3 regions of the Mesorhizobium sp. CA12 genome follow, and region 3 is predicted to be linked to each of the others. Evidence: riboswitches for the same ligand, from Rfam matches in the RefSeq annotation. Region 3 holds a riboswitch; each other region holds the start of a gene.
What was found. A riboswitch is a leader RNA that binds a small molecule or an ion and turns the genes downstream of it on or off. The one in region 3 is predicted to bind cobalamin.

Region 1 (6,985 bases), on a different contig from region 3:
ACCGCGCGCCGGGGCGCCGGCAGGGCCGGCCTTGATGTGGCGGCCATCGAGCGCGGCGAGCAGGTTGGCTATTTCGGCCGCCGCGCTTTGCCGGCGCAGCGGGTCGGCTTCGTCTTCCGGTGCGCGGCCATAGACATGCAGCCCGTCCTTGACGGCGAAATCCTTGAGGTCGCAGAGCCAGGCGTCGATGCGGCGCAGCGCTTCGTCCGGAGCGTCTGTGCCGGCAACGCCGGCTTCGGAAGCAAGGCCAGTCTTTTGCGCCGTCTCGACAATCAATTTGGCCAGACGGTCGCGGCGGCGGCGGTCGAGGCCGTCGGCCTGCGCGTATTCGTCGACTAACCGCTCGAGTTTCTGTTGCGCCTCGTCCAGGCCGGCGCCGGTCAGCGGCGGCGGCAGATGGCCGAGGGTCACGGCCGAAATGCGGCGCTTGGCCTGCGCCGCCTCGCCCGGATTGGAGACAATGAAGGGATAAATGATGGGCAGCGAGCCGGTGACGATCTCGGGGAAGCAGGTTTCGGAGAGGGCCACCGTCTTGCCCGGCAGCCATTCGAGCGTGCCATGCGCGCCGACATGGATGATGGCATGCACGCCGAGCGATTTCTGCAGCCAGAGGCCGAAAGCGATCAGCTCGTGGCGCGGGGGCAGCGTCGGGTCGTGATAGTCGGCGCGGCGGTCGGCCGAGCGGCCGCGGTCGGGGGCCAGCGCCACGGTGACGTTGCCGAATGTCGCGGCGCGGAAGGGGAAGGTTGCCGAGGTCGGCGCTTGAACACCCCCCTCGCGCGAACCTATCCCTTCTGCCTTGCCCCACGCGGCCTCTACTGCATTGCGCGCTTCCCTCGGGAGTTCGACCGAAAAGGCAGAGTAGTCCCCTAAGGAGAGGCCAAGCCCGCCCACCTCCAACGCATCCAGCAATTCCCGCGGCGATTGCGGAATCCCCTCAACCGCATAGCCCTGTTCCTTCAGGTCATGCAGCATCGCAAGCACACTGAAGGGCACATCCAGCCCGACTGCATAACCTGTACGTCCGGGCGCGCTCGGATAATCAGGGATCAGGATCGCGAGCTTGCGCTTGGCCCGCTCGGTCCGCTGCAGGCGTATAAACGCCGCGATCCGCTTGGCCACCTGCGCGATGCGGTCCGGCTCGGGCCGGTTGGCGAAGGCGCGGAAGGCGAGCGCCGGATCGGTCTCGACCTCGCCCTTGAACGAGACCGCGCCGGCCAGGATGCGGCCGTCGAGCTCGGGCAGCACCACATGCATGGCAAGGTCGGCGGGCGCCAGGCCGCGCTGGTTCTTTTCCCAGACCTCGCGCCTCGTCGTGGCGACGATGACCTGGAAGACGGGCACGCCGGCGCGGTCGAACAGGGTTTCGGCGCCGGGTTCCGCGCCGGAGGCGAAGGCGGTGGCGGTGACAATGGCTGAGGGTTTCAGGGAAGTGAGGGCGTTTTCGACGAAGGCCAGGGATGTCGGGTCTTTGAGGCTGGAGACGAAGATCGGTACAGGCGCTAGGCCTTGCGAACACAGGGCGTCAACGAGTGCGTCGATCGGTGCCACGTCGGCGGCAAGCAGCATCGAGCGGTAGAAGAGGATGGGGATGACGGCGAAATTGTCGACGTCGAGTTCCGCCTCTAAAAGGTTCAGCTTCTCGACGACACCAACTCCCGGCTGATAATACCCCGCCTTTGGCACGCTGACCGGTTCGGCTACGGCCGCATCCGACCCGGCAAGCCTCGCCAGCCTTTGCACCAGCGCGCTCATATTGGCCGGGCCGCCTTCGCGGAAATAGCCGAGCAGGGCGTCCAATTCGGCGCGCGGCAGGGTCGAGCCTTCGACCAGCCGCAGGTCTTCGTCATGGCTTTCGCCGGGCAGCAATGCCAGCTTGATGCCGCGTTCGCGCGCCACCGCGGCGAGCTGGTCACAGCCGTAGCGCCACCAGTCATAGCCGCCGAGGATGCGGACGAGGATGACCCTGGCGTGGCGGGCGACGCTGTCGATCCACAGGTCCACCGACATCGGGTGGCGAAGGTCGCGCAGCGCCGCAAGCCGCATCGACGGCAGCCGCTCCGCATCCGCCTTCCAGGCGGCGGCCAGGCCGGCGAGGTCGCTGTCGGTGAAGGACAGCGCCACCACATCCGCAGGCGTCTGCCTGAGGTCGATCGGCTCGGCGAGATCGTCGAGCGATGCGGATGTGGTGGCGAGGATGTGCATCGCGGTCCGGATTGCCTCAGCCGGCGAGGATACGCTCGATCGCCGGGCGGTTCAGCCCCTTGAGGCCGATGACAACGAGCCGCGAGCGGCGGTCGTCCTCAGCCGTCCAGGCGCGGTCGTAATAGTGGTTGACGCGCGGGCCGACGGCCTGCAGCAGGAGCCGCATCGGCTTGCCGCCGACCTCGACGAAGCCTTTGACGCGCAGCACGTTTTCCTGCTCGGCGGCAAGGGCGACGCGCTTGGCCAGCTCGTCGGGATTGGCGATCGACGGGATGTCGAGGACGAAGGAATCGAAATCGTCGTGCTCGTGGTCGAGCTCGTCGTCGTGATGGGTCTTGCGGTTCTCGATGTCGTCCTCGACGGCGAGACCGAGGCCGAGCAGCACCGAGGGATCGACCTTGCCCTGCGACGTCGGCACGACTTTCACGGCGCGCGCCACATGCTCGCCGATGACGGCGTTGGCGCGCTCAGAGCCCGCCGCATCCATCAAATCGCTCTTCGACAGGATGATCAGGTCGGCGCAGGCGATCTGGTCCTCGAACACCTCCTCGACCGGATCGTCATGGTCGAGCGAATCGTCCGCGGCACGCTGCGCCTTCAGCGCGTCCATGTCGGAAGCGACGCGGCCGTCGGCCAGCGCCGGGCCGTCGACCACGGCGATGACGCCGTCGACGGTGACGCGGCTCTTCACGGTCGGCCACTGGAAGGCTTGCACCAAGGGCTTCGGCAGAGCGAGACCGGAGGTCTCGATCAGGATGTGGTCGACCTTCGGCGTGCGGGACAGGATCTGGTCGAGCGCCGGCACGAAATCGTCGGCGACGGTGCAGCAGATGCAGCCATTGGCGAGCTCGACGATGTTTTCCTCCGGGCAGGTGTCGACGCCGCAGCCCTTCAGGATCTCGCCATCGATGCCGACATCGCCGAACTCGTTGACGATGATCGCCAGCCGCTTGCCCTTGGCGTTTTCGAGCAGGTTGCGGATCAGCGTCGTCTTGCCGGCGCCGAGAAAGCCGGTGACGACGGTGCAGGGCACGCGGGAAACGGATGCGTTCATGGTCGGTCCTTCAGCATGTCGAGGGGAGGGATGCGGGCAACCAGGCCGCGCTTGAGAGAATCGGGCCGGCCGCGCCAGGGGATGAGGCCATCGGTCGAGGTGGCGAAGAGCTTTGCGCCGGCGACGAGATCGGCGCCGCTGGTCGTGTTCAGATCGCCGAAGACGTAGCTCCAGCAGCCGTCGCGCAGCAGCGCGGCGCTTAGCCGGCGCTTGCAGTTGCCGAGGCATTCGACGGTACGGATGTCGATCTTTTCGCCGCAAGCAGCCCGACGCGTGTCTTCGGCAAGCAGCGCGCCGGCGCGCGGATGCGCATCCGACCCGGTCTCGTCGCGGCAGGATGAGCAGACGATGACGGTGACGCCAGCCAAAGCATCGGGCTCGGACGGAATGTCCGCACTGTTTGCCGGGAAACTGCCGTTGCGATCCAAAACCATGCTCCTTGCCCGGAAAACCCGCCGGGCATTCGGATACTTAAAGTCTCAGACGGCAGGTCTCCTGGCTCGCGGGTCGTCACCCTGAATGCCGCCTTCCCGGGAACATCCCAGTGGTTTTCGGCAGAGGCTCGTCGCTTACAGTTGCGGGGACAGCCGCGGATTTGGGTGTTGGCCCGCACCGCATTCCCTCTTGGCTCCTCCCTTTGCCGGGAGAAGACCGTCTGGGTCAGGATTTAGAGGGTTCAGGGGGCTGGAGTCAACGACTGGCTTAGTACCAGCCTTTTGGCGGCTTTATGGGTTTGAGGTATGGACCCACAAGTTTGCGAGGCGGTGAGGCCACGGGCGCCATACTTAACGAACAGCCGTGCTGGCAAACCGGTTCCCACATCAAGACGAAGCGATTGGCGTCGAACTTCGGCTCATGAACTATTATATAGCGCTGCCCTACCGGCAATAAGCCACAGGCGCCTGCGATCTGCTTGTCGATCGTTCCAAACTCCAACCACCGCAGAAGAAGCGCCGTCACTTCTTTTGGCTGCATACCGGGTGCAATGTGGCCGCCACAGAAAATGACTGGACGCGTGACCTCTACCCATTCCTCTCGGTAAGCACCTGTCGCATATGATGGCGACGCTAAGGTCAGGTAGGCCAAGACCAGACATATCGAGCGCCTGAAAACCATCGCAACCGATCCTAACCACAGTTGGGATGTTCTATTTTTGTTCACTCTCCCTGTCAACGCGCAGCTACGACACCGCGATGTCGGCCAGCGCCGGCCCGAGGTCGCCGGCCGGCGTCACTTCGATCGCCTCCAGGCCGAGCCAGCCCTGCATCTGCTTCAACTCGTCGAAGAGCTGGGCGGCCGTTTCGGGTGGGGCGCCGGCCTCGGCGTAGGCGGCGTGGACGCGCAAGATGCTGGCCGGGCGGTCAGCTTTCAGATCGACGCGGGCGACGATCCGATCGCCGAGCAGGAAGGGCAGCACGTAGTAGCCATATTGGCGTTTCTCGGCCGGCGTGTAGATCTCGATGCGGTAGCGGAAATCGAAGAGTTTCTTCGTCCTGGTGCGTTCGAAGACGACGGGATCGAAAGGGGCGAGCAGGGCGCGCGCCTCTATCCGGCGCGGGAAACGGGCGTCCTTGTGGAGATAGGCGGTCTTGTCCCAACCTTCGACCTTCACCGGCAGCAATTCGCCGGCATCGACCAGTTCCTCGATGCGATCCTTAGTGTCGCCCGGCGCGAGACGAAAATAGTCGCGCAGGTCGCCATAGGTGGCGATGCCATGGGCGCGGGCGGAAATGCGCAGCAATTCGCGATGCGCGTCCTCGACCGAGGGTACGGGCAGGTCGAGGACCGCCTGCGGCAAAACGCGCTCGGGCAGGTCGTAATAGCGTTCGAAGCCGCGGCGGTAGGCGGTGGTGATGCGCCCGGCCCAGAACAGCCATTCGAAAGCGTGCTTGGCCTCGCTCCAGCCCCACCAGCCGCCATTGCCCTTGTGGCCTTCGATGTCGGACGCGGCGATCGGACCGCGATCGGCGACCTCTCTATATATCTCGTCGATCATTTCCTTGCGTTCACGGCCCCATTTCGCCAGGCCGAGATACATCTCGTCGCCCTGCTCGGCGCGCTGCATGCGCCAGCGCATCAGCGGGTACGTCTCCACGGGCAGGAACGACGCCTCATGCGCCCAGTATTCGAACACGGCGCGCTTGCGGGTGACTGCGGCATTGTCGAGCAGCGTAAGCGGGTAGGGGCCGAGGCGCGAATAGAGCGGCATATAATGCGCCCGCACCACCGCGCTCACGGAATCGATCTGCAGAAGGCCGGTTCGCGAAAGCACCCGGGCGAGGTGCCGACGATCCGGAACTCCTGCGGGGCGAGGGTCGTTGAACCCTTGCGCGCCGAGCGCGACGCGCCTCGCCATGGCCAGCGAAATCTTGTCCTTCATCAGGTGTCGCCCCGATCGTCCGTTGGATTTTTTAGCCGGTGATTCCTGTCATGCTAGCAGGCAAATGGCGGGAGATATGTCAGGAGAGAAACTGGAGTAAAATCTGAAGGAAATCAAACAGGAGCGGATCGGACCAGTTTCTTCCGATAAGGCGTCCAGAGCCGCGATTTGAACAACGTTTGACTTGCGTCACCGAAACCGCTGCGCTAACCCTCGCCGCGTTGCAGCATGGGCCCCTTAAAACGGTTCAGCGGTTAATCTGTCACGCTTCCGCATTAGAGTTCGTTGCTGTAATCAAAATGAACTGCCCCCGCCGAAGGAAAGTCGCCGCATGAGCGCACTCCTAAGTTCGTACCTGCCTATCGTGCTGTTCATCGCCGTGGCGATGATCGTCGGTCTGGCGCTCATCATCGCTCCGTTCCTTGTGGCCTACCGCAATCCCGACCCGGAAAAGCTTTCCGCCTATGAATGCGGGTTCAACTCGTTCGACGACGCCCGCATGAAGTTCGACATCCGCTTCTACCTGGTGTCGATCCTGTTCATCATCTTCGATCTCGAGGTCGCCTTCCTGTTCCCGTGGGCGGTGTCCTTCTCGAAGCTCGGCATGCTCGGCTTCTGGTCGATGATGGTGTTCCTGGCGGTGCTGACCATCGGTTTTGCCTATGAATGGAAAAAAGGAGCGCTGGAATGGGATTGAACGACAGTTCAGGCACCCTTGTCGCGCCGAAGCCCAAGGGCATCATCGACCCCAACACCGGCAGGCCGGTGGGGGAGGACGATCCCTTCTTTCTCGAAATCAACAATGAGCTGGCCGACAAGGGTTTTCTCGTCACCTCGACCGAGGCGCTGATCACCTGGGCGCGCAGCGGCTCGCTGATGTTCATGACCTTCGGCCTCGCCTGCTGCGCGGTCGAAATGATCCACACCTCGATGCCGCGCTATGACTCGGAGCGTTTCGGCGTCGCGCCGCGCGCATCCCCGCGCCAATCCGACATCATGATCGTCGCCGGCACGCTGACCAACAAGATGGCGCCGGCGCTGCGCAAGGTCTACGACCAGATGCCGGAGCCGCGCTACGTCATCTCGATGGGCTCCTGCGCCAATGGCGGCGGCTACTACCACTATTCCTATTCGGTGGTGCGCGGCTGCGACCGCGTCGTGCCGGTCGACATTTATGTGCCCGGCTGCCCGCCGAGCGCGGAGGCGCTGCTCTACGGCATTCTCCTTCTGCAGAAGAAGATCCGCCGCACCGGCACGATCGAACGGTGAGCCGATGACCCTGGCGTTGAACGAACTCTCCACCTATCTCGGCGAGAAGCTCTCCGGCCGCATCGGCGAAGCCGTGC
Region 2 (6,985 bases), on a different contig from region 3:
AATGCCTTCCGGACCGGCAACGACCAGCAGCCGCAGCAGGCGCAGCCGTGTTTCCTGCGACAGCGCGCCAAAGGCGGTCAGGGCTTGACGTTCATCCACGTTTCAACAATCCTTGAAATATTGAAATGAGGAATAGCCGACATGCTCTCTTCTGACAATCGGAAAAACATCGCTCCTATGGATCCCTCCGACCTGACCATCGGCGATCTGCTGATGGCGCTGGCCGATCATAAGGACAGGCCACTGGTGTTCCGCTATGACGGGCGGCCGGTAAAGCCTGGCTACCACGTCACCGAGGTGAAGGCGGGACAGTTCTCGGCGCTGGATTGCGAAGCGAATCCGGAATCATGGTCGGAGATATTCGTCCAGCTGTGGGACGTGGACCAAGGCGGACCGGTCCATATGCCAGCCGGCAAGTTCGCCGCGATCATCCGCAAGGTTTCGGACCATGTCGCTCTCGATCAGGCGGCGAAGCTGACCTTCGAGGTCAGCGACGGCGTGCGCCCCATCGAACTGCACCGGGCAGCCCAGCCGAGCCTTGTTGGCGGGACGGTTGAGGTCGAGCTGTCGCCACGGCCGTCAAGCTGCAAGCCGCGCGACCGCTGGCTGGAAGAACAGAAGGCAGCGAGCGGGTGCGGAGGGAGTCGCTGCTGTTGAGCCCGCTAATGGTGACGCGCCGCCCTGATCAGAACCGGATCATGCCATTGGCCTGCAACAAATAGAGGCCCACGAGAACGATGGCGATCAGCGCCACCCAAACGGCTGTCTTGCTCATCCGCGCAATCCCTGTCGATCGGCGATAGTGAACGCGCGCGCCACGGTTGTGTTCCCGATATGCCGGGCTGCACATCGCCTAGGCAGGATCAAGTCACGAATTGCTGGACGATGCGCGTCCGTGCATAGTGGCGGCAATGGCGCCTGGTCGATGAAGATGGCTATGGACGACAAAGCGGACAATCCGGGCGTGGTGGTGTTTCCGCCGCTGCTCTTTCTCGTGGCGCTGATCGCGATGCTGGCGCTGCGCTATGTCTGGCCGCTGGCGATCGGCGGCCGCCCGCTGACCATCGTGCTCGGCGTAGTGCTGGCAGTACTGGCGGTTGCGATCATCGCTTGGGGACGCTCGACGATGTTGCGCGGCGGCACCAATGTGAACCCGACGCTGCCGACCACCGCGATCATCACCGGCGGCCCGTTCGGCTTCACCCGCAACCCGCTCTATGTCGGCTTGATGGGACTGCTTCTCGGAATCGGGCTGCTCTTTGACAGCTGGTGGGCCGTCATCGCGACCATCGCGAGCTTCCCCATCCTGCATTACGGCGTGGTGCTGCGCGAGGAGGCCTATCTGGAACGCAAGTTCGGCGAACCCTACCGCGCCTACAGGGCGAGCGTGCGCCGCTATTTTTGAGCATCAGTCCTTTGGCGCGTTGCTGTAGAGCGCCACGCCGACGCGGTCGTTGCGCCGCCACCGCACCAAAGCGCGATAGGCCGTATCGTCGGCCGGGACCTCGAGCAGAAAGCGGTCCGGAATCTCCACATTGGCACCGACGCGCAATTCCGCGCCCTGCTCGTGCTGATTTCTGACCGAGCAGCCGATCCTGACGCCGGCGGCGATGATCGTGGCTTCCTTGAGCACGAATTCGCGCGCATGAAGACGGCGTTCGATCTCGGGAAAATTGGCCATATCCGGCGGGCTCCTCAGGCAAGGTCCTCCTTGCCATGGGGCAGCACGATAGCAGCGAGGCGTTTCCGTTCCGTTAGCGATTGCTGAAACGATCAGGCCAGTCGGGCCTGACGGCTGTTGTAGCTTTCCCGAAGCAGCGTCGGTTGCCTTGTTGCATGCGCTCGTTGTTACCATGACGGAGTTGAACGAGCGCACCAGCGCAGCATAGCTGCTCCAATCTATCGATTGGGGCAATGATAGGGGGCGCGACGCGAAAATCTAACCCGCTTGTGGATATGGAACGCGATGGCTTGTCTTCGGCTACTAATACGAGCTCAAACGTGCTTCGCTCATTAAAGCTGGGGGTGGAGATAATGAAACTTAGGTTCGCTTTCGCGACATTCGTAGAAATTTCGTTCGCGTGTTCGGCTGCTTGGGCCGCGAACTCAAACATCGAGTATCTGGCAGGACTGCCCGACACCAAGTTAAATTTGGCCGCTACAATCGCCGGCAACCTCGTCGGTGTGATGAAAAAATGCCCGGCGCTGAGGCTAAATGAAGATGGAAAAGCTATGATAGCTGTTCCTGTCCTCTTGTACGATGGGATAGACAAACACCTGACGCCCAAGTCCTCTAAGTTCAAGAAGGCTATACGTACCTATGAAAGAGCATTTGCTATAGCGGCTCAGAGAGGGAGCAATTGCCAGGCTGAGAAGGCCAGATACCCACACCTCTACCGGTAGAACGTGATGAGCAGAATCTTTGGTGTTGCCGTTCTTTCCGCCTGCCTGATCTGCCCTCCCGTGACATGTGTGGCCTCCCAAGGGTCTAATTTACGTCCAGAAGAACAGAATGCTGAATGCACGCCCCTCCAGGAAGCGAATGAGCGGATCATTAAGCTTCCGCTTATTCAGATGACATCCCGGTTCCATAGATTTGGTGACCATGCCCAGTTTGTTCATCGGGAACTGATCTACACCGCCGACATGGAGTATTCACGAGACAAACCCTACGGACGGTGGATCGCAAAGAGAATCCCCCCGAAGCAAGCCGTGCCGAAAAACGAAGATGGGTCACTGATTAACAGTAATTGTCATCGCCTCTACAACGCCACGATAGGCAGAGTCCAGACAATTGTCTTTCAATTTGACAAGACGCTCAAAAGCGACGGGCAGTGGTATCGCTGTAACATTTGGGTTGAATCACCGAATTATAGACCGCTAAAGGCAATTTGTGAGGGGCCCTTTGAGTGGACGAGACGCTGGTTCTATCAGTCCGATATAAAATTGCCCGATGTTAAACCGGACTTTTAGCCTTCGGATCGGCGCCGCCTCACCGTCGCGTCGACCGTTTCCCTGACCGTCTGCTGGCTGCGTATCGTGCCGTTCGCGCGCGGGGGCTAATAGTCCCCGACTGTTCAGCCGGCGACAGTGATGCCGCTCGCGCGCAGCACCCAGCGGCGGCCGTCGCTGCGGAACTCGGTGAGCGACAGCGGCTCGATGTCGATCTTCCAGACTGAGGAAAGCGGCGCGCCGAGCACATGCGCCATGGCGGCGCGGATCGGCACGGCATGCGTTACCGTGACGATGTGACCGCTTTCGCCGGCCAGCCGCTCCATCAGCGCAGCACCCCGCCGGGCGACGTCGGCGAGCGATTCACCCCCATGGGGCGCCGCGTCTGCGTCGGCGAACCAGGCCGCCATGCCTTCCGGATCCTCGGCCTGCACCTCCTCGAAACTTTTGCCGGCCCAGTGTGCGAAATCCTGCTCGGCAAGCAGCGGCTCGATCGCCGCGTCAAGGCCGAGCGCCTCGGCCGTCCGCCGCGCGGCCAGCGCCGGGCTTGTCCAGACACGGTCGGCGCGACGCAGCGAAGCGGCCAGCGCGCCGGCGCGATCGAGGGCGCGCGGCTCCGGCGGCTCATCGTTCGGAAAGCGGCCCTTGCGCATGCCGGCCGTCGCTCCGCTTGCGATCATCGTCAGGCGGACAAGCATGAAAAACTCCGTGCCCCAGCGAAAAACAGGCCTCACGAAGTCGTGCCGCCATTACATGTCGTTGACAGGCGAACGAAGTACTGACAAGTGTCTTAATGCTATACGGGATTGGAAGCCGGTGCGAGTCCGGCACGGTCGCGCCACTGTGATCGGCACCAGCCGAAAGTCAGGCCTTATTCCGCAGCACTCGATCAACGGGACGCAGTATCCCAAGGGAGGTCAATATGTCCGACACCACCTTCGCCCCCAGCTACGGCCCGGTTGCGATTCCGGTCCGCGAGCTTCTGCCCTGGGCCGTCCTCGGCGGGCTGCTTTTGATGCTGGCGATCTATTTCGTCGGCGCGGAAGAAGGCGCGACCTCGCTGATCCGCGGCACCTATGTGCACGAGTTCGTGCATGACGGCCGCCACCTGCTCGGCTTCCCCTGCCACTAAAGCGGTTCAGCATCGCTGAACCCGCTTTCGATTCTGATCCAACGCAATTCCGGACGGAAAACCGCTGCGCACTTTTCCTGGAATTGCTTGGTTGGCTTAACGCAATTCCGGACGGAAAACCGCTACGCACTTTTCCTGGAATTGCTTGGAGGGATTGGTGACATGGTTGGAAAACTTTTGCTGCGCGGCATGCTTGTCGGGCTGGTCGCCGGGATTCTGGCGTTCGCCTTCGCCCGCGTCTATGGCGAGCCGCAGGTCGACAAGGCGATCGCCTTCGAGGAACAGCAGGCCCAGGCCGCCGGCGGGGCGCCGGAGCCCGAGATGGTCAGCCGCACCACGCAAGCCGGCATCGGCCTGGCAACCGGCGTGCTGATCTATGGCGCCGCGCTTGGCGGGCTGTTCTCGCTGGTCTTCGCCTACGCCTATGGCCGGCTGGGCTCGCTCGGACCGCGCGGCACCTCGGCGCTGATCGCGGCGCTCGGCTTCCTGGCCGTGATCGTGGTGCCCGGCCTCAAATACCCGGCCAGCCCGCCGGCGGTGGGCAACGCCGAGACCATCGGCTACCGCACCGAGTTGTTCTTCATCATGATCGTCGTCTCGATCGCGGCTATGATAGCGGCGGTCGGCCTGGCGCAGCGGCTGTGGAACCGGCTCGGCGCCTGGAACGCCTCGATCGTCGCGGGCCTCGCCTTCCTCGTCGTCTTCGCTTTGGTGAAGGCGGCGCTGCCCGACATCAACGAGGTGCCGGAGAACTTCTCGGCGACGGTGCTGTGGCAATTCCGCGTCGCCTCGCTCGGCATCCAGCTGGTGCTGTGGACCGTCGTCGGGCTCGGCTTCGGCGCGGTTGCCGAACGCGTGGTCGCGGTGCGCGACCAGCGCGGCCCGGCACGCCGCTTCGCCTGAAATCCGATGCGTTGGCCGCCACGGTTCTGCGCCCTGGCGGCCAACGCGGCTCAACGGTCGGTACGACCGCAGAGCCAGTTTGGTCTTTCGTTTTCTCGCAATTCCGGACGGAAAACCGCCGCACACGTTTCCTGGAATTGCTCGGTTGCGGCGCTGCTCGCATTTCTGGCCGCCACATCCGCGCAAGCGCATGGCGGATCCTCGGCCCCGCCCCCTCCCGGCATCCAGATCCCCAGCCTGACCCACGGCCAGATGGCCGTCATCGCGCGCTATCGCGGCGAGATCCTCGACCTCGCCCAGCGCCAGACCGCGACCGACCCGACCTTCCGGCGGCTCTACAATCACGGCAATCTGCAATTCACCTATTGCCTCTGGGGCCTGATGCCGGGCAGCCTCGGCGACGAGGAAAGCCCGTTCAACGAATGCAGCCACGCCTATCTCGCCACCGCCAAGGCGCTGCTCGCCCATATGGCGATGATGCCCGCGGCCGGGCGCGAGGCGAAGGCGCTGATCTCGGACATCGATGCCGAGATGGTGCGTAGCGGCGCGTCGTGGATCCTGTGCCAGTATAGCGGCGAGGCCTTCAGCACCGGCGCGGTCGTCGAGCCCAGATGGCGCGACATCTTCTTCCACTTGCCGAGCCTTGCGGTGATCCTCGCCATGGTGGCGGCGTTCGGCGCCGCCGCATGGTCGATTTTCCGTTCACCCGCTCCGCGAGCCGGCGCTGCTTAGAACGGTTCAGCGTTTCACGGAATCACCGAACCGCTCCCGGTCTTGCGTGCGATCGTTTTCAGGAAAGCCTGAACGCGCAACCATGTCAGCTCGGCTGCGGACGCATCGTAATCCGGCAGCGCTTGATCGGTGTAGAAATGGCCGATCCCCGGATAGGTGAAAATTTCTGCCCTGACGTGGCAGCGCTTCGCCGACGCCGACCAGTCGGCAACTTGTTCTGGCTGAGCAAATGCATCTGGGTCGGCGACGTGGACCGCGACCGGGACGTGTCGGCGAACATTGCTGGGAATATCAGCAAGGCCATGCAGCAGCACAATGCCGGCGGCAGCGACTCGTTCTGACCAAACGGCACTGATCACGCCAGCTCCCATGGAATGGCCAGCGAGCACCGCGTCTGGAGAAGTCTGGAGGAGCGCCACCCTGGCGCGGTCGCAGATGGTTTCCCACCCAACATGGCTCATCAAGTCAAGCCCGTCGTCGACCGATGCCGCAGTCAGCCCTGCGTAGAGGTCCGGCGTCACAACATCGTACCCCGTGTTTCGCATGCGCTCAGCAGCTTGATGCTCCACCGCCCGAAGGCCCAGCGCCGAGTGAAAGAGTACAATAGCAGCCATCCGCTTTCCCTTCGGCGTCGCCTGGCCGATCGCGTTGAGCTCGGGCAATGATCGTCTTTTATCCGGCTTATCGAATCCCCACCACCAGCCATGCCCTTTCCGAAGCCTTCGCCGTCACATCATCCATGCGCGCGCTCGTGATGGTGACCTTGCGGTTCGGCCATGGCGAAGGGCAAATCCTCGGTGTCGGGACCGGCCGCCAGTTGCAGCCTGGCGCTGAATTCATGCGGTTCGGTCGGCGCGACCAGGCTCTGCAGATAATGATGGTCGCCGCCGACCGGAGACAGCGGCAGGCTTTCGACCGCACCGTCCGCCCTTTCAATAGCGACGTTCGCCCGCAGGCCCTCGGCGTGACGCGACAGGCGCAGCCGCATGCGCTCGCCCTGCGGCGTGTCGACGATTTCGAGCAGCCCGCTGGCTAGCTTGCCGTCGACAAGGAACGGATCCGGCGCATGATGGTGGCCGGCCTCCGTCTCCAACTCGGCAAAGTGCACCGTGGCGACGTCGAGCGCCGGGATGTGCGCGAAGAGCTCGGCCTTGAGCGATGCGGCGATGTTGTTCGCGGCGGCAAGCAGCAGGCCGTCATTGACGGCGATCGTAACATCGACATGCAGCTTGTGGCCGAGCCAACGGGCCTTGACGTCGGCTACCT
Region 3 (6,985 bases):
TCCGGGACGTCGTCATCCTCGGGCGGAGCAAGGAGCGAAGCGACGCGCGCAGACCCGAGGATCCATTCCGTGACCTCGAAGCGCCGCGACGGTTCAGAATTCTGCTCCGCTGCGCTCTATGATCAAGGTCACGGAATGGATCCTCGGGTCTGCGCTCCGCTTCGCGTCGCTCCGCCCGTGGATGACGAAGTCGCGAGGGTCTCGGCCAATTCCGAACGCTGGCGAAACGAGTGCTGGACGCTTCGTTCGATCACTCCGCCGGAACCACCGCCTCGCCCCTGTCCACATCGCAATCGTCCGTCGCCAACCGGCATTGACCGGCGAACACGGTGACGAGCGCGATGGCGCCGGCCGCGACCGAAACCCAAAACCCGTTCTGCGGACCGAAAGTGTCGACCATCCAGCCGGCGGCGAAGGAACCCAGCGCCATGCCGATGCCGATGCCGGTCGTCACCCAGGTGACGCCTTCGGTGAGCATCGCCGGCGGCACGTGGCGCTCGATCAGGCCGAAGGCGGTGATGAAGGTCGGCGAGATCGCGACGCCGCTGACGAACACCGCCAGCGCCAGAGTCGGCACCGTGTCAACGAAGAGGAGCGGCAAGGTGGTGAGCGCGATCACGGTGACCGCGACCGCCAATTGCCGCTGCAGCGGCGCCTTGAGGCTGAGCGCGCCGACGATGACGCCGAGCACGAAGGATCCCAGCGCATAGACGCCGATGACGAGGCTCGCCGCCTCAGGTTGGCCAAGCTCTTTGGTGATCGCCACCGTCGTCACTTCCGTCGTGGCGAAGGTCGCGCCGACGAAGATCAGTGCGAAGGTGATGATCTGCACCGGCCGCAGCCGGATCGCCGACGCGGCCGCGCCATGTTCCGCCGGGCGGACCGGCGGCTCGGACGAGCGCTGCAGCAGGAATGCCGCCGAGCCGAGCGCAAGCAGCAACGTGCTGACGACCATGCCGGCTTCCGGGAAGAGCGCGGCGCTCAAGCCCACCGACAGCGAGGCGCCGGCGACATAGACCAGCTCGTCGGCGGCCGATTCGAAGGCGAACGCCGTGTTGAGCTCCGGCCGGTCGCGGAAGATCTCGGTCCAGCGCGCCCTGACCAGCGCCGGGATGCTGGGCATTGCGGCGGCAAGTAGTGCCGAGCTGAACAACGTCCAGATAGGCCAGTGCTGGTTGGCCGCGACGATCAATGTCGCGAAGGCAAGCACCGAGACGAGCGTCATGGGTGCTGCGATCGCCGTCTGGCCGCGCCGGTCCACCAGCCGCGACACTTGCGGCGAAAGAAACGCGTTGACCAGCGCATAGGTCGCCGAGACGGCGCCGGCCAGCCAGTATTCGCCATGCGTCTGCGACAGCATCGCCACGATGCCGATCGGGGCCATGGCGATCGGCACGCGCGCGATGAAAGCCGCCGCGGCAAAGCCTTTCGTGCCGGGAGCCCGAAAGATGTCCGAATAAGGGTTTCGCATGATCCTGCTCCTCGACAACGGTGCACACTAAAATTACATACGCTGCGTATGACCGTGAGATAGTTCATACGCCACGTATGTCAATTGGCATACGAGGCGTATGTGAATAGGGCCAGAACCATGCACAGACCGCGCAAGGAGATGATCGCCGAGACGCGCGCCAAGCTGATCGCAGCCGCTCGCCATGCTTTCGGCACGATCGGCTATGCCGAGGCCTCGATGGACGATTTCACCGCGTCGGCCGGCCTCACGCGCGGCGCGCTCTACCATCATTTCGGCGACAAGAAGGGACTGCTGCAGGCGGTGATCGCCGAGATCGACGGCGAAATGGCTGTGCGGGTGAACGAGGTGGCTTCGAAAGCGCCGACCCGCTGGCAGCATTTCGTCGACGAATGCACCACCTATATCGAGATGGCGCTGGAGCCGGAAATCCAGCGCATCATGTTCCGCGACGGCCCGGCGGTGCTCGGCGACCCCGCGCAGTGGCCGAATGCCAGCGCCTGCACCGCCTCGATGACCAACCATCTGACCAGGCTGCAGGAAGAGGGCGAGGTCGTTCCGGAGCTTGATCCCGAGACGACCTCACGGCTGATCAATGGCGCCAGCAGCCAGGCCGCGCAGCGCATCGCCAATTCGACGGACCCCGAGGCGACCTCGAAAAAAGCGATCGCGGCCTTCAAGCAGTTGCTCGAAGGCTTGCGCAAGAAGCCTTGACGGCACGCTCGGGTAACCGAGCCACCGGCTTGTGCACCGGTTTCGGGCCGGCGCAACCCTGCCGCGATTGACAATCGCCGGGGCAAGCGCATCCTCCTCCGCCAACTCTTAGGATATGGGGAGTCGGGGCCATGTGGGACTTCAGCATTGGCCGGTCCGTGTCGATCATGATGCGGACATGGCCGTTCATCGTCTTTCGCATGATCGTCTATTTCGGCATCACGGTCGCCTACATCATGGCGACCGGTACCGGCGCTAGCGTCGGCTACGGCGTCGGCCACATCTCCACCGATCCCGACGGCCCGATGTCCTTCGCGCTGTGGGGTGGCGTGGTCGGCTTCGGGGTCGTCTCGATCGCCGTCTACTGGATCCGCGAATACATCCTCTATGTGTTGAAAGCGGGCCATATCGCCGTCATGGTGCATCTGATCGACGGCCAAGATGTCCCCGACGGCCAGGGCCAGATCGCCTACGCGAAGGAAGTGGTCACCCAGCGTTTTGCCGAGGCCAACATCCTTTTCGTCGTCGACCAGCTGGTCAAGGGCGCCATCCGAGCCATCACCGGCCTGATCGGCGGCATCGCCGCCTTCCTGCCCATTCCGGGCCTGAGCGGCATCGTCAGCTTCATCAACACGGTGATCCGCCTGTCGCTGACCTATGTCGACGAGATCATCCTCGGCTACAACATCCGCATCAATTCGAGCTCGCCTTTCGAGACGGCGCGGCAAGGCGTGGTGCTCTACGCGCAGAACGGCAAGCACATGGTCAAGAACGCCGTCTGGCTGGCGGCGATCATGTGGGGCGTGTCCTTCGTCATCTTCCTGTTGATGCTAGCGCCTGCGGCCGCCATTCTGTGGGTCATGCCGGGCCAGCTTGCCGGCTGGGCTTTCGTGCTGGCCATCGTCTTTGCCTGGGCCTTCAAGGCAGCCTTCATTGAGCCCTTCGCCATCGCCTCGCTGATGCAGGTCTATTTCGAAGCCATCGAAGGCCAGGCGCCCAATCCCGAATGGGACCGGCGGCTCGCGGAGACCTCGTCCAAATTCAGGGAACTGCGCGACAAGGCGCTGGGCTCTTTCGGCGGCGGCTCGCGTTGGGACACGCCCCGAGCGGCTTGATCAGGTCAGGGTTTCGACGGCCCGGCGCCGAGCTTTGCGATTGCCGATTTAAGCGGCGCTTCGCCGGCGCCGCGAAAAGTCTCGCTCATGACCAGTTCGGGCAGCGGCAGGCGCTTGCCCCAGCCATGCGCTTCAAGGTCCGGCTTCGGCGCGAAGGCCGAGACGCGGCCGACGCACAGATAGGCGATCGGCGTGACATGCTCCGGGATCGCGAGAAGCCGCTTCAGCGCTTCGGTCTCGATGATGCTTACCCAACCGACGCCGACACCCTCCGCCCGCGCCGCCAGCCAGAAATTCTGCACCGCGCAGACTGTGCTGTAGAGATCCATCTCCGGATTGTGCCAGCGTCCGAGAGGCGAGTCCTTCGAGCGCTGCCGGTCGCAGGTGATGCACAGGTTGAGCGCGCTTTCGCAGATGCCCTCGAGTTTCAGCTTGCGGTAGAGCGCCTGCCGTTCCGCCTCGATCGCCGGCAACTCCTGCTCGCGCGCGGCGAGGAACAGGTCGCGCACTTGTCTGCGCCGCTCGGCGTCGCGGATGACGATGAAATTCCACGGCTGCATATAGCCGACCGACGGGGCGTGATGCGCGGCGGTGATGAGCCGGGCCAGCACATTGTCATCGAGATCGTCGGGGACGAAATGGCTGCGCACGTCGCGCCTGGTGAACATGGCCCGGTAGACCGCGTCGCGTGCCAATTGGTCAAAGTCGTCGCCGCTCGCGGCGATCGCTGCTGCCGTCATCGCTTTTCCCCTTGCGACAAGCAGTCCCCCGCCTGACCAAGCGGAAAACCATGTCTGCCGGGCCGGTCTTCTGGCTCGGGATCGTCCCGCATCCGGCGCCTTCCCGTCTTCGACAGTGGCGTGTGCCGGCGCGGTCCCCCTTACAGTGTTGGGCACGCCACGGAGTTCAACCGTGTTCCCGATTCTCCCGCGTCGCGGGCACCTGGCAGCGATGCGACCTTACAGCGAAGCTTGGGCCGCGCCAATGGCGTTAGCGACACGGCAAGACGCGATTTCCCCAGCCATTCGGCCTGCCAAACATGGTCATTCGGCCGCCAGGTCCCTAGATTAGGCGCCATGGCCACCCGTCTCTATACGCACCCGATCTTCCTCGAACACCTTACGCCGCCCGGCCATCCCGAGCGGCCCGACCGCCTGCGCGCCATCGAGCGCGTGCTCGACGACGAGGCGTTTTCGGCGCTCGACCGCGTCAAGGCGCCGGAAGGCGACGAGAAAACCATCCTCTATGCGCACCCGGAGGAGTTCGTCGAGCGCGTGCGCGGGGCGATCCCTGAGAGCGGGATCGTGTCGATCGATGCCGATACCAGCGCCAGCCCGAAAAGCTGGCAGGCCGTGGTGACGGCGATCGGCGGTGCCAACGCGGCGGTGGACGACGTCTTCGAGGGCCGTGCGGCAAACGTCTTCGTCGCAGCGCGTCCGCCTGGACATCATGCCGAAAAGACCACGGCAATGGGCTTCTGCCTATTCAACACGGCGGCGATCGCCGCCCGTTACGCGCAGAAGAAGCACCAGGCCGAGCGTGTCGCCATCGTCGACTGGGACGTTCATCATGGCAATGGCACGCAAGACATCTTCTGGGACGACCCATCGGTGCTCTATTGCTCGACGCACCAGATGCCGCTTTACCCGGGCACCGGCGGGAAGAACGAGACTGGCGCCGGCAACATCGTCAACGCGCCGCTGGCGCCGCAGACCGGGAGCGATCTCTTCCGCGACGCCTTCCTGTCGCGCGTGCTGCCCTCGATCGACGCGTTCGCGCCAGACCTGATCATCATTTCCGCCGGCTTCGATGCGCACCATCGCGACCCGTTGGCCGAGATCAACCTGACCGAGGACGATTTCGATTGGGCGACCGGCCAGTTGATGGAGCGCGCCGGGCGCCACAGCTCCAACAGGCTCGTCAGCCTGCTGGAAGGCGGCTACGATCTGCAGGGACTGGCATTTTCAGTCGCCGCCCATGTCGGGCGGCTGATGAAGGGATAGGGTATGGCATTGGAAGGCAATGAGGACGTCAAGGCGATGAGCTTCGAACAGGCGCTCGACGCGCTGGAGAAGATCGTCGATGATCTTGAGCGCGGCGACGTCCCGCTCGACCAGTCGATCAAGATCTATGAGCGCGGCGAGGCGCTGAAGGCGCATTGCGACCGGCTGCTGAAAGCGGCCGAGGACAAGGTCGAGAAGATCAGGCTGTCGCGCGACGGCAAGCCGATGGGAACTGAACCGCTGGACGCCGACTGAGGTGTTGATATTCAGGTGAGGCCGGCCTGCAAATGGCAACTTCCGGTGCTCACGTACTTCAAGTACGCTCCGCTCCGGTTCTCGGAAACCACCATTTTCGGCTCGGCCTGACCTGAATCTCAACACCTCAGCGGATGATCTCAGACCGGGTAAGGGCAAAGAAAGCAGGTAAGGAGTTCAAGCCATGTGCCGCAACATCAAGACCTTGGCCAATTTCGAGCCGCCGGCGACCAATGACGAAGTGCATGACGCAGCGCTGCAATTCGTGCGCAAGCTTAGCGGCTCGACCAAGCCGTCCAAGCGCAACGAGCATGCCTTTTACCATGCCGTCGAGGCGATCGCCGCTGTCGCGCGCGAATTGATCGATTCGCTCGAAACCAATCAGGAACCGCGCAACCGCGAGGAAGAAGCTGCCAAGGCGAAGGCCAGGTCGGCGCTGCGTTTCGCCTGAGGATCCGACATGAGCTTCTTTCCGGGAAACGATCCTGAACCCGGCGATGCCTTCGCCTGCGACCAGATCGAGCTGATGGTCGTTCCGAACGCCAAGGACATCGGCGGCTTCGAGGTGCGCCGCGCTCTCCCGACGGCAAAACGCCGGCTGGTCGGGCCGTTCATCTTCTTCGACCGCATGGGCCCTGCAATCCTGCGCGCCGGCCATGCGCTCGACGTGCGTCCGCATCCGCATATCGGGCTTTCCACCGTCACCTATCTGTTCGACGGCAGGATCAGGCATCGCGATTCGCTCGGCACCGAAATGGTGATCGCGCCGGGCGACGTAAATTTGATGACTGCCGGGCGCGGTATCGTTCATTCCGAGCGCACGCCGCAGGAATTGCGCGGCGCGCCGATGTCGGTCTCCGGCCTGCAGACCTGGCTGGCGCTGCCCGACGGCAAGGAGGAGATCGCTCCGGTGTTCGCGAACACGTCGGTGGCCCGCCTGCCGCAGATCGATGCCGAGGGTGTCAGCGGCCGCATCGTGATCGGTGCGTTCTCAGGCCTTCGCTCGCCCGTGGCGACCGCTTCCGACACGCTCTACGCCGACCTCAGGCTGGCCGCCGGTGCCAGCGTGAAGATTCCGGCCGATGCCGAGGAGCGCGCCATCTACACGCTGGAGGGCGATGTCTCGATCGCTGGCGATGTTTTCCCGGCCGAGCGGCTCCTGGTGTTCAAGCCGGGCGAGGAGATCGTGGTCTCTTCCGAACGCGGTGCGCATTTCATGCTGTTCGGCGGCGCTTCGCTCGGCTCCAAACGCTACATCTGGTGGAATTTCGTCTCGTCCTCCAAGGAACGCATCGAGCAGGCCAAGCAGGAATGGAAGACGGGCCGCTTCGATATCGTTCCCGGCGATGAGGAGGAGTTCATTCCGCTGCCCGAGAACTAAGGTGTGTTGATATTCAGATGAGGCCGGCCTGCAAATGCCGGTTTCC

Region 1: it holds a riboswitch for cobalamin, as region 3 does, so the genes downstream of both, LB520_RS00875 (DUF1636 family protein) here and bluB (5,6-dimethylbenzimidazole synthase) in region 3, are expected to answer to the same signal.
Region 2: it holds a riboswitch for cobalamin, as region 3 does, so the genes downstream of both, LB520_RS18390 (CbtB domain-containing protein) here and bluB (5,6-dimethylbenzimidazole synthase) in region 3, are expected to answer to the same signal.

The regions. Positions count from the first base shown of each region.
Region 1 is NZ_JAIUHT010000001.1:183,965-190,949, forward strand. It holds gene cobN (cobaltochelatase subunit CobN) at 1-2,205, opposite strand, end outside; gene cobW (cobalamin biosynthesis protein CobW) at 2,222-3,259, opposite strand; gene LB520_RS00875 (DUF1636 family protein) at 3,256-3,687, opposite strand; cobalamin riboswitch at 3,727-3,930, opposite strand; gene LB520_RS00880 (winged helix-turn-helix domain-containing protein) at 4,440-5,639, opposite strand; gene LB520_RS00885 (NADH-quinone oxidoreductase subunit A) at 5,971-6,336, shown strand; gene LB520_RS00890 (NuoB/complex I 20 kDa subunit family protein) at 6,327-6,908, shown strand; gene LB520_RS00895 (NADH-quinone oxidoreductase subunit C) at 6,913-6,985, shown strand, end outside.
Region 2 is NZ_JAIUHT010000010.1:182,677-189,661, reverse strand. It holds gene LB520_RS18420 (ArsR/SmtB family transcription factor) at 1-99, opposite strand, end outside; gene LB520_RS18415 (DUF6428 family protein) at 142-657, shown strand; gene LB520_RS18410 (methyltransferase family protein) at 938-1,405, shown strand; gene LB520_RS18405 (PilZ domain-containing protein) at 1,409-1,681, opposite strand; gene LB520_RS18400 (hypothetical protein) at 2,035-2,403, shown strand; gene LB520_RS18395 (histidine phosphatase family protein) at 3,078-3,650, opposite strand; adenosylcobalamin (AdoCbl) riboswitch at 3,734-3,883, shown strand; gene LB520_RS18390 (CbtB domain-containing protein) at 3,875-4,084, shown strand; gene LB520_RS18385 (CbtA family protein) at 4,247-4,987, shown strand; gene LB520_RS18380 (hypothetical protein) at 5,240-5,719, shown strand; gene LB520_RS18375 (dienelactone hydrolase family protein) at 5,734-6,381, opposite strand; gene LB520_RS18370 (cation diffusion facilitator family transporter) at 6,453-6,985, opposite strand, start outside.
Region 3 is NZ_JAIUHT010000006.1:105,969-112,953, forward strand. It holds gene LB520_RS12410 (MFS transporter) at 251-1,471, opposite strand; gene LB520_RS12415 (TetR/AcrR family transcriptional regulator) at 1,592-2,185, shown strand; gene LB520_RS12420 (hypothetical protein) at 2,317-3,300, shown strand; gene bluB (5,6-dimethylbenzimidazole synthase) at 3,306-4,040, opposite strand; cobalamin riboswitch at 4,083-4,261, opposite strand; gene LB520_RS12430 (histone deacetylase family protein) at 4,377-5,303, shown strand; gene LB520_RS12435 (exodeoxyribonuclease VII small subunit) at 5,307-5,558, shown strand; gene LB520_RS12440 (DUF2277 domain-containing protein) at 5,743-6,009, shown strand; gene LB520_RS12445 (pirin family protein) at 6,019-6,939, shown strand.